Linked DNA regions of Bdellovibrio bacteriovorus HD100. The protein of the gene in region 3 interacts with the protein of the main gene of each other region in a pairwise test. Links are inferred from orthologs where the notes say so. Each region holds a gene or a part of one and is shown on either strand. Other genes may lie near its edges.

The links.
Region 1: the proteins of ftsZ (region 3) and BD_RS00975 interact in binary tests that used the Escherichia coli proteins (3 or more experiments, as listed by UniProt). The link is inferred for Bdellovibrio bacteriovorus HD100 from one-to-one orthologs.
Region 2: the proteins of ftsZ (region 3) and rlmN interact in binary tests that used the Escherichia coli proteins (3 or more experiments, as listed by UniProt). The link is inferred for Bdellovibrio bacteriovorus HD100 from one-to-one orthologs.

What each region holds. Positions count from the first base shown.
Region 1 is NC_005363.1:200,257-203,244, forward strand. What follows is about bases 59-2,888. They hold BD_RS00975 (rod shape-determining protein), read left to right. Parts: upstream 59-866; coding sequence 867-1,910; downstream 1,911-2,888. Other genes in these bases: BD_RS00970 (hypothetical protein), read left to right, coding at 59-764; BD_RS00980 (helix-turn-helix domain-containing protein), read left to right, coding at 1,970-2,440; BD_RS00985 (zf-HC2 domain-containing protein), read left to right, coding at 2,421-2,888. Outside these bases: more of BD_RS00970, read left to right, coding at 1-58; more of BD_RS00985, read left to right, coding at 2,889-2,988. UniProt on the Escherichia coli protein: Forms membrane-associated dynamic filaments that are essential for cell shape determination. Acts by regulating cell wall synthesis and cell elongation, and thus cell shape.
Region 2 is NC_005363.1:693,099-696,109, reverse strand. What follows is about bases 112-2,964. They hold rlmN (23S rRNA (adenine(2503)-C(2))-methyltransferase RlmN), read right to left. Parts: upstream 2,212-2,964; coding sequence 1,012-2,211; downstream 112-1,011. Other genes in these bases: BD_RS03360 (MFS transporter), read left to right, coding at 2,531-2,964; BD_RS03370 (PfkB family carbohydrate kinase), read right to left, coding at 112-1,001. Outside these bases: more of BD_RS03370, read right to left, coding at 93-111; more of BD_RS03360, read left to right, coding at 2,965-3,011.
Region 3 is NC_005363.1:3,108,758-3,111,886, forward strand. The notes cover bases 139-3,109. They hold ftsZ (cell division protein FtsZ), read right to left. Parts: upstream 2,468-3,109; coding sequence 809-2,467; downstream 139-808. Other genes in these bases: BD_RS14605 (UDP-2,3-diacylglucosamine diphosphatase), read right to left, coding at 139-809; ftsA (cell division protein FtsA), read right to left, coding at 2,529-3,109. Also shown: BD_RS14600 (hypothetical protein), read right to left, coding at 1-51; more of BD_RS14605, read right to left, coding at 48-138; more of ftsA, read right to left, coding at 3,110-3,129. UniProt on the Escherichia coli protein: Essential cell division protein that forms a contractile ring structure (Z ring) at the future cell division site. The regulation of the ring assembly controls the timing and the location of cell division.

The DNA.
Region 1 (2,988 bases), 2.9 Mb from region 3 along the record:
GCGTGGAAACTTACAACCGCATGTGCACCACCAACACTCAAGTCAGCAGCCCGGGAACTTTGCCGGCGATGAGCACCGCTCGTTGCGTGGTGAATGGGATGGATTTGAAGGATCGTACGTTCCTGCAGAACATGAATCCGTTCAATCCGCAAAGACGTCAGATTTATCGCGATATGTTCTGGAGCGGGAAGAACGATCAGGGCTACGACATTCTGGGGAGTCTGGTTGATTCTTACGGGAAGGGTCGTCTGTTGTTGACGCCAGCTCAGGCGGGCCGCTCCGCTTTGGGTGAAATCCAGCTGCACCAGCAGCGCGGGGACAGCAAGTTTTCCGTGCGTTCGGGCCTGGGCTCACAGATCAGCCTGAAGGTCACCAATCTGGAAATTCAAAAAGAAGTGGAAGCGGTTTGTCTGTCGGACAAGTCTTTCAAGCGCACCAAAGCTGATTTGCGCCGTGTGAAGTGCTCCCTGACTCACTCTGAGTCCGGCCGAAAGGAAACCCGCCGTGATGAAGAGATCGTGTGGGATGTCGCCAATAAGGTGGAGCGTGAGATCTTCCGCGGTCGTTCAACGGAAAGAATCACCCTGCGTCTGAAACCCGCTGCTGGCGGGCAAGACGAGCGCATTGCCGTTGAGGCGGTGGATCTGGATATCGACAAAACCATGGTGGCTGAAACAACCTTGAATGAAGGTTTGGAGGTCCGCTTCCGTGGTCAGTTGACGGGCACCGACCTTACGATCCAGTGTGCACCTGCGTCAAAATAAACTCAAAAAAGGCCTAAATATCAGTATTGACTCCGGTTTTTATAGAACCTAGACTTGAACTGTTTAAAGCCCGATGAATATTACACTGAAGTGAGATTCAGCATGAGTTTTTTTGACAAAGTTCAAGATTATTTTTCTAACGACATCGCCATTGACCTTGGCACCGCCAACACACTTGTTTACGTAAAAGGCCGCGGAATCATCCTTGATGAACCTTCCGTGGTTGCGGTCCAAAAGAATTATCGTGGGATGCAAAACCGCGTTCTTGCCGTAGGTAAAGAAGCCAAAGACATGTTGGGACGTACACCTGGCAGCATCGTGGCGATCCGCCCGATCAAAGATGGTGTTATCGCTGACTTCGAAGTCACCCAGTCCATGCTGAAGTACTTCATCGGCAAATCCCTTGGCGAGAAAAAATCCTTCATCCGTCCTCGTATCATCATCTGCGTTCCTTACGGAATCACTCAGGTTGAAAAACGTGCGGTGAAAGAGGCGGCTCAATCCGCAGGGGCTCGTGAGGTTTATCTGATCGAGGAACCAATGGCAGCGGCGATCGGTGCCGGCCTTCCGATCACTGAACCATCCGGCAACATGGTTGTCGACATGGGCGGTGGTACTACGGGTGTGGCGGTGATTTCTTTGGGTGGTATTGTTTACTGCAAATCCATCAAAGTTGCCGGTGACAAGTTTGACGAGGCGATCGTGAACTATGTTCGTCGTCAGTTCAACCTTCTGATCGGTGAAAGAACCGCAGAAAACATCAAAATCCAAATCGGTAACGCTTATCCGTTTGAAGAAGAAAAATCCATGGAGATCAAAGGCCGTGACCTTGTGGCCGGTGCTCCAAAAACCATCGAAATCACTTCTTCTCAAGTGAACGATGCTTTGATGGATCCTTTGTCTGAAGTGGTGGATGCAGTTCGTACCGCTCTGGAAAAAACTCCACCGGAACTGGCTTCTGATATCGTGGACAACGGGATCGTTCTGACGGGCGGGGGCGCTTTGCTGGCGAACCTGGACGTGCTTCTGAGAGAAAGAACTGGACTGCCGGTTTCTATCGCGGAAGACCCACTTTCCTGCGTGGTGATGGGTTCCGGTAAAGTTCTCGACCAGCTTGACCTTCTCAGACAGCTTACAGTCGATTAGTATAGTAAGGGCATCCACAAACGGATGCCCTCGAACGCACGAATGGACTTAAAGGTGCTATGACCGAAGCTGACGTACAATCTATCGCTTTGTTTTTCTATTTTGCCCTGCTTGATGATCAAAAAGCGATAGAGGCTTCATCCCAAGCGCTGGCCCTTTGTCGGGCTCGCAAGGCGCGAAATCCTGATTTAAAAAATTCTGTCGCCATTGTTGCCGCGACCAAAACGGTCTGGGACAAGTTTAAAGTGCGTGTTTCCCGCGGGCGTCCCAACACCACGGTGGAATCCGGCTGGCTGATCCCGGATGCCGTCGATCTGGGCCCATGGCGTGAATTTCAAAAATCCGCCTCAGAAGACGAGCTATTGACTGTTATTTGGTCTAAAATCCTGAAGATAAGTGACGATGATATTTCGGCCGGTTTGGGCATCACCGAAGGCACCATTCGATATCGATTGGGCCGGGCTTTGCGCAAACTGGGAAGCATGACCCAAGGTGTGAGTAAACTAAAGCATGGCTCAGCAGGAAAATAAAGTTCAGCTCTCCAAAAAAAACAAAAGAGAGATTTCTCCGTTCATCGGGCATGAGCTGCTTTATGACTATTTGACGGGGACTCTGGATCCCGAACGCCGTTCTGCAGTTGAAGATCATGTTAAATTTTCGCGTGATGCCCAGTTGGATCTGGGAAAAATCGAAAATGGCCAGAAGTACGCCGAGTTGCTGGCGGACACGCGTGTGTCTGAACCGATTATTTCGCAAATCAATGCCCCTTCCAGCTATCTCACAGTCCTGATGCAAAAATCCAACTTCGACAAATGGCCTCAAGGTCTTAAATGGGGCCTCGAAGCCCTGGTTGTTGTCGGGGTGATTGTGACTTTGCTGTCCGTGACTCCATGGCAGAAAGTCATGCAGTTGGGCAGTCTGACTGGATCCAAAGAAGTGATTCTGGCGGAGGTTTCCAAAACTGAAACCGCCACGGTGGTGCAGGAAACTCCGGAATTCGTGGATGAAGGGGCTAAAGAGACGGCTCCAGCTGTGACAGCGAAGACTCCGGATACACCTGCGGCAGCCACTCCGGCTC
Region 2 (3,011 bases), 2.4 Mb from region 3 along the record:
TTTCAATAACAAACATTTTTCAATTTATCTTCAAATCACAAGACATCTTAACAAAGAAAAAAGCCTCCAGAGTGGAGGCCTTTGACAGGAATTTAAACAGTGATGACTTTCTTGTACTCAGTCAGGCGTTTTTCAAGATCGCCCAAAGTCACTTTCGCCAGAGCTTTCACAGAGAAATCCTGGATTGTGTGGGAGGCCATCATGGATCCCATGATGCAGGCTTGCTTCAGGTTCGCAATCGTCGGAACTTCCTTCTGCGCAGCCAGGTAACCGAAGAAACCGCCAGCAAACGTGTCACCCGCACCGGTTGGATCGACAACAGTCGGAATCGGCATGGCTGGCAGGATGAAGTAACCTTCGTCCTTGGTGTACATTGCAAAGCCGTACTCACCGCGTTTGATCACAACGGCCTTAGGGCCCATGGCCGTGATCAAAGGCGCCGCCGAGATCGCATTGGCTGCGCCCGTCAGCATCTTCGCTTCCCCTTCATTGATCAGAACCAGATCCACCTTTTTCAGGACATCAATCAGCTTGTCCTTTTTGATGGAGATCCAGAAGTTCATGGTGTCCATGCCAACAAACTTAGGGGATTTCACCTGCTCCAGTACCTGCAATTGCAGTTCAGGGGCGATATTTGCCAGGAACACGAAAGAGGAATCTTTGAAATGCTCTGGCAACTGCGGATTGAAGTCCGCAAACACGTTCAGATCGGTTTTTAAAGTTTTAGCTTCATTCAGGTCACCTTCATAGGAACCCGCCCAGTGGAATGTCTTACCCGGAACTTTGGAAAGACCCGCCAGATCCACACCCCGATTGTTCAGAAGATCATAGTCCTTCTGGTCATAGTCCTCACCAACAACACCGACAACACGCACTTTGGAGAACAAAGACGCTGCCAAAGAGAAGTAGTTCGCGGAACCACCCAAAGCGCGGTCCACTTTACCGGATGGAGTTTCAATGGAATCGTAAGCCAGACTGCCGACAACAAGAATTTCAGACATAATGTTACCTCTAGTGTTGATTGTTTTGTTCTGCTTCTTGCGCAGCCAAAAGTTCACGTTTGTATTTAGGAAGACCCGCCAGACGAGAGTTGGAAATATCCATCGTCTGAGGACGCTCTTTCACCGTGGTCAACTGACCGCAAGCCGCGAAGATGTCACGACCCATGGAACGACGAAGAAGAACGTGTGCGCCCAGGTTCATCAATTCCGTATGGAATGCCTGGATTGTGTCGTCATCAGGACGCTCGTAACCAGAACCCGGGTGTTCGTTGAACGGGATGATATTGATTTTGCATGGAACGTCTTTTACCAGTTTCACCAGCTGACGGGCGTGCTCCAACTGATCGGTGATCCCTTTCAGCAACACGTACTCGAAAGTGATCTTGTCTTTGGAAACACGGTAGTGCTCTTTACAAGCTTCCAGCAACGCCTTGGTATCCCAGCGTTTATTGATCGGCATCACCTGAGAACGGATTTCATCGTTAGGACCGTTCAGGCTGACTGCCAGACGCACTTTCGCATCAGCCACACGCCACATTTCCGGCACGATACCGGAAGTGGAGACCGTGATCTTCTTGCGGGACAGGTTGATACCCCACGGAGAATGAATCACGTCGATGGTTTTGAAGACTGCTTCCGGATTGTCCAGCGGCTCGCCCATACCCATGAATACGATATTGGTGATGCGCTGACCTTCAGCCAGACGATCATGAACCTGCATGAACTGACCCACGATGTCTTCTGTGCGCAAACGGCGTTTCAGTTTTTGTTTGCCAGTGAAGCAGAATTTGCAGGCCATGTTACAGCCCACTTCAGAGGAAATACACAAAGTCAGGCGGTCTTCGGAAGGAATCACCACCGCTTCAACGGACATACCGTCTTTCATGTCGAACAGGAACTTCTGGGTGCCATCGACAGACTTCAAATGCTGAAGAACCGGCGGCAGATCGAAAGAAAGCATGGAGGGAAGATCCTGACGGAATTCCTTGGACAGATTGGTCATCTGTTCCGGATCCGTCACACGCTGCTCATAAACCCATTTGAAAATCTGCTGGGCACGGAACTGCTCTTTGCCTTTGCTTTTGATATAGGCTTTCAGATCTTCCAGTGTCAGGGAGTAGAAATTGACAGGTTGATTTTCAAGGGGTTTGGCGACGTTGTCGTCAGAATAATTAACGGGCGCAAGAGTGCTGCCGGCGTTTGCTTCCATCTTCGGGCTCCTTGGCTTTTTACAGCCGTGCTTGTTACAGCTGGGACCTTACCTTCACTAAGGCTGATCCCGTTGGTTAAAGGATTATGTGTGCGGGGTTTGTAGCACAAGCACCCCCCTTTTCCTAGGGATTTCATATAATTGGGGGCCCATTCGGGGGTCTTCAGAGTCTTTTTCAGGAATTCTTACACTCTCTGCCCAGTCAGTGACCACCCTCGTCTGTGTTTAAACCGGGTTTTCCAGACACAGGGCCTTGGAAAGAATCCAGCCTCCCCAGTCCCTCCTTCTTTTTTTCCTACGGCGCCCTTATAGTGGGCGCATGATTTGGCCCTTTATTTTCCTGTCTTATGCAAGTTTGTTTGTTTTCGGCCTGACCGACAACATTCGTGGGCCGCTCTTTCCCGAAATTCTGCGCCAATTTGGAGTCAGCGATGGCACGGGCTCGCTGATGTTTGCCTTTTCCAATATCTCAGGTCTGATTTCCAGTTATGCCTGCCGCTATCTTTTGCGCCGCTATGACCGCCTGACTGTTTTGCAGGCCGGGACGGTGGGACTGATTGTCTCTTTGCTGGGGCTGGCGGTGTCCCCGGTCTTCCCGATGTTTTTGATCTTCAGTTTTGGCTTTGGCTTCAGCATGGGAATTCTGGGCTTGGTACCCAATGTGCTGGTCCCCATGGGCTCAAGCCCCGAGCGCAAACAACAAATGCTGGCCGGACTGCACACCATGTATGGCCTGGCCAGTTTGCTGGCGCCACTTCTTGCCGCCTCCGTCGAGTATCTGACTGGCAGCTGGCGCTGGA
Region 3 (3,129 bases):
CTGAGTTGTCACAGCGAACAATAGTACCAAAGCGCTGACGGTTAATCTCATAAATCCTCCTCAGAAGGCAGATACACCCATTCGCCCACGCCATTTTTCAGGCAGAAGACTTTCACACGCTCTTCAAACCACGAACCCAGATTCACCGAACGCACCGAGTGGCCGTTGATGGTTTCCGTGTGATCATCAAAGACGTGCATGTGTCCAGAGACAATCAGATCAAAAGGCTTTTCCGCATAGGCCACTGGTGTGTGCTTGCGGATCATTGAGATTAGCTCCCCTTCGTTGGAAACACGATAGTGTCCACTGCGCTCCCGGCTTTTTTTGCTGGCTTTGTTCCCGATATGATCCCAGAACTTGCCCGGTAAAATATTGCCCAAAGGTTTGATGTAAGGATTGCGGATGATGCTGCGGTATTTGAGGTACTTTTCGTCATTCAGATTGATCAGATCCCCGTGCTCACAGCGCACGCGAACCCCATCAATCAGATAGTACTGAGCCTCGACAAAAACTTCGATCCCCAGATGCTTTTGGAAGTAACCTTCCACATGCACGTCGTGATTGCCTTCAATGAAGGTGATGCGGGCCCCGGCTTTGCGAAGGTCCCCCAGTGTCTGCATCAAAGGCTCGAACTTTTTGGCGAAATAAGTGTGCCCACCGACCCACAGATCGAAGATGTCCCCGAGCATGAAAAGGTGAACTTGCCGGGGATTGCCCGCCAGCAAAGAACGCAAAAAGCGCAACAGGATTTTCCCATTGCGCTCTTCAGCGGTTTTCAAGTGAATGTCGGATATGAACCAGGCTTCCACTATTCTTTATTCAGATCGAATCCTTGTTTCTTGCGGATGAAGGCAGGAACTTCAAGATTCTGGCTGGAGAACGGAGAGCTCAGGACTTCACGAGCCATGCGGCGCGCTTCTTCCAAAGACTGCTGTTCGTGATCCACGTTCATGGATAGTTGTTCCGGGTTCGCGTGCTTGGATTTCAAGTCCTGGCTTTCTTTGAAAGCGCGGGCTTTAGCCAGCAACATGTCACGCGGAGACAAAGATGATTCCACTTGCGGCTGGATCGGGGTTGCAACTTCCTGTTGTACAGGAACCTGCTGAGCCTGAACCGGCATCTGAGGCATCATGTTTTGTGCTGCCTGCTGAGCCATTTGTGGAGTCACGGCAGCTACAGGGGGAACAACCACAGTCTCAGTAACCTGAGGAGCTGCCTCTGTCTGCTGTGGTTGATGCGTAAAAGACTGAACCTGAGTTTGAACCGCAGTGATCGGCGGAAGTTCAACCGCTGGCATCTGAGGCATAACAGGCATTTGTGGCATAGTCGGCATCACCGGCATTTGCGGGAACTGAGGCATTTGTGGCATCTGCGTCATCTGTGGCATTTGAGCCATCTGTTGCGGCATTTGCGGCATCTGCATGTTCATGCCACCGAAGTGAGCTGCGTTCTGGTTCAGGAAATTCTGCATTTGATTTACCTGAGCCATGTCGTTCACAAGTTTCACTTCGTGAGAGTCGAAACCAGTTGCGATCACAGTCACACGAACTTCATCGCCCATGCTTTCATCGATAACCGCACCGAAGATGATTTCTGCATCTTCATGAGCCGCTTCAGTGATCAGAGTGGAAGCTTCGTTCACTTCGTACAGGGACAGGTCAGAACCACCCGTTACGTTGATGATGATGCCTGTCGCGCCATCGATCTTAACATTTTCCAGCAACGGAGAAGAGATCGCCGCTGTGGCAGCTTCAACCGCACGGTTGTCACCTTTCGCAGCGCCAGTACCCATGATTGCAATGCCTTTGGAAGACATAACAGTGCGGATATCAGCGAAGTCCAGATTGATAAGACCGCGGATGTTGATCAGATCAGAGATACCTTTAACTGCCTGAAGAAGAACTTCATCAGCTTTTTTGAAGGTTTCCAGAAGCGGCGTTCTTTCCGCAGCGATGGAAAGAAGTTTCTGATTCGGGATCACGATCAGAGTGTCCACGTTTTCTTTCAGATCCGCCAGGCCGCCCTCTGCGTGCTTGCCGCGTTTTTTACCTTCGAACAGGAACGGCTTGGTAACCACACCGATAGTCAAAGCGCCAAGTTCACGCGCAATCTTCGCGACGATCGGCGCGCCACCCGTACCAGTTCCGCCACCCATACCTGCAGTGACGAACACCATGTCCGCGCCTTCCAATTTTTCAACGATCTCATTGTAGGATTCGATCGCAGCTCTGCGACCCACATCCGGATTTGCACCTGCACCAAGACCTTTTGTAAGGTCAAGACCCAGCTGGATCTTATTCGGAGACTTGCTGGCGTTCAGGGCCTGGATGTCTGTATTGGCAACGATGAACTCAACACCGTTCATGCCGGATTCGATCATTGTGGCCACCGCGTTGCTACCGCCACCGCCGACGCCCACTACTTTAATATTTGCACCGATATTGATATTTTCTTCCAACTCAAACATTTGATCCTCCCCACAGAATCATCCGCCGTCGCCGAGGCTTGGGCGAACTCAGGCTATAAATTTAAAAAATCTGTCCAAAAAATTCTTTGATCTTCTTGGTGATACCGTCCAGCGATTCACCAATGTTCACTTCCTGTTGCTGTTGGTGCGTCTGAAGCAGGTCTTTTCTCTGCCCCAATGCATACTGCAACAGTCCGACAGCGGCGGAGAATTCTCCAGACTTCACCACATCCGTCAGACCACCGATTTCACGAGGAGCCCCTCTGCGAACCGGAATATCAAAGATAAACTCTCCCATTTCGATCAGACCATCCAGGTTGCTTGCGCCACCTGTAAGAACGATCCCGCCACCAAGCATTGGCATCAGGCCGCTCATACGAATGTCATTGGCAATCAGGTTCAGAGTTTCCTCTGCACGAGCTTCAATAACATCCGCAAGGTCCTTGCGAGGAATCACGCGGGATTTTCTGCCGCCGACACCCTCGACCTCAACAGTTTCATTTTCATTCACCATGGAAGCCATGGCACAGCCATGCTTCTTTTTCAACTCTTCCGCCGCGAACTGCGGAGTTCTCAACCCCACCGCCACGTCGTGAGTGAAGTGCTGGCCACCCACTGGAATTACAGAGGAGTGAGCCACACTGCCGTTGACGAAGTAAAGG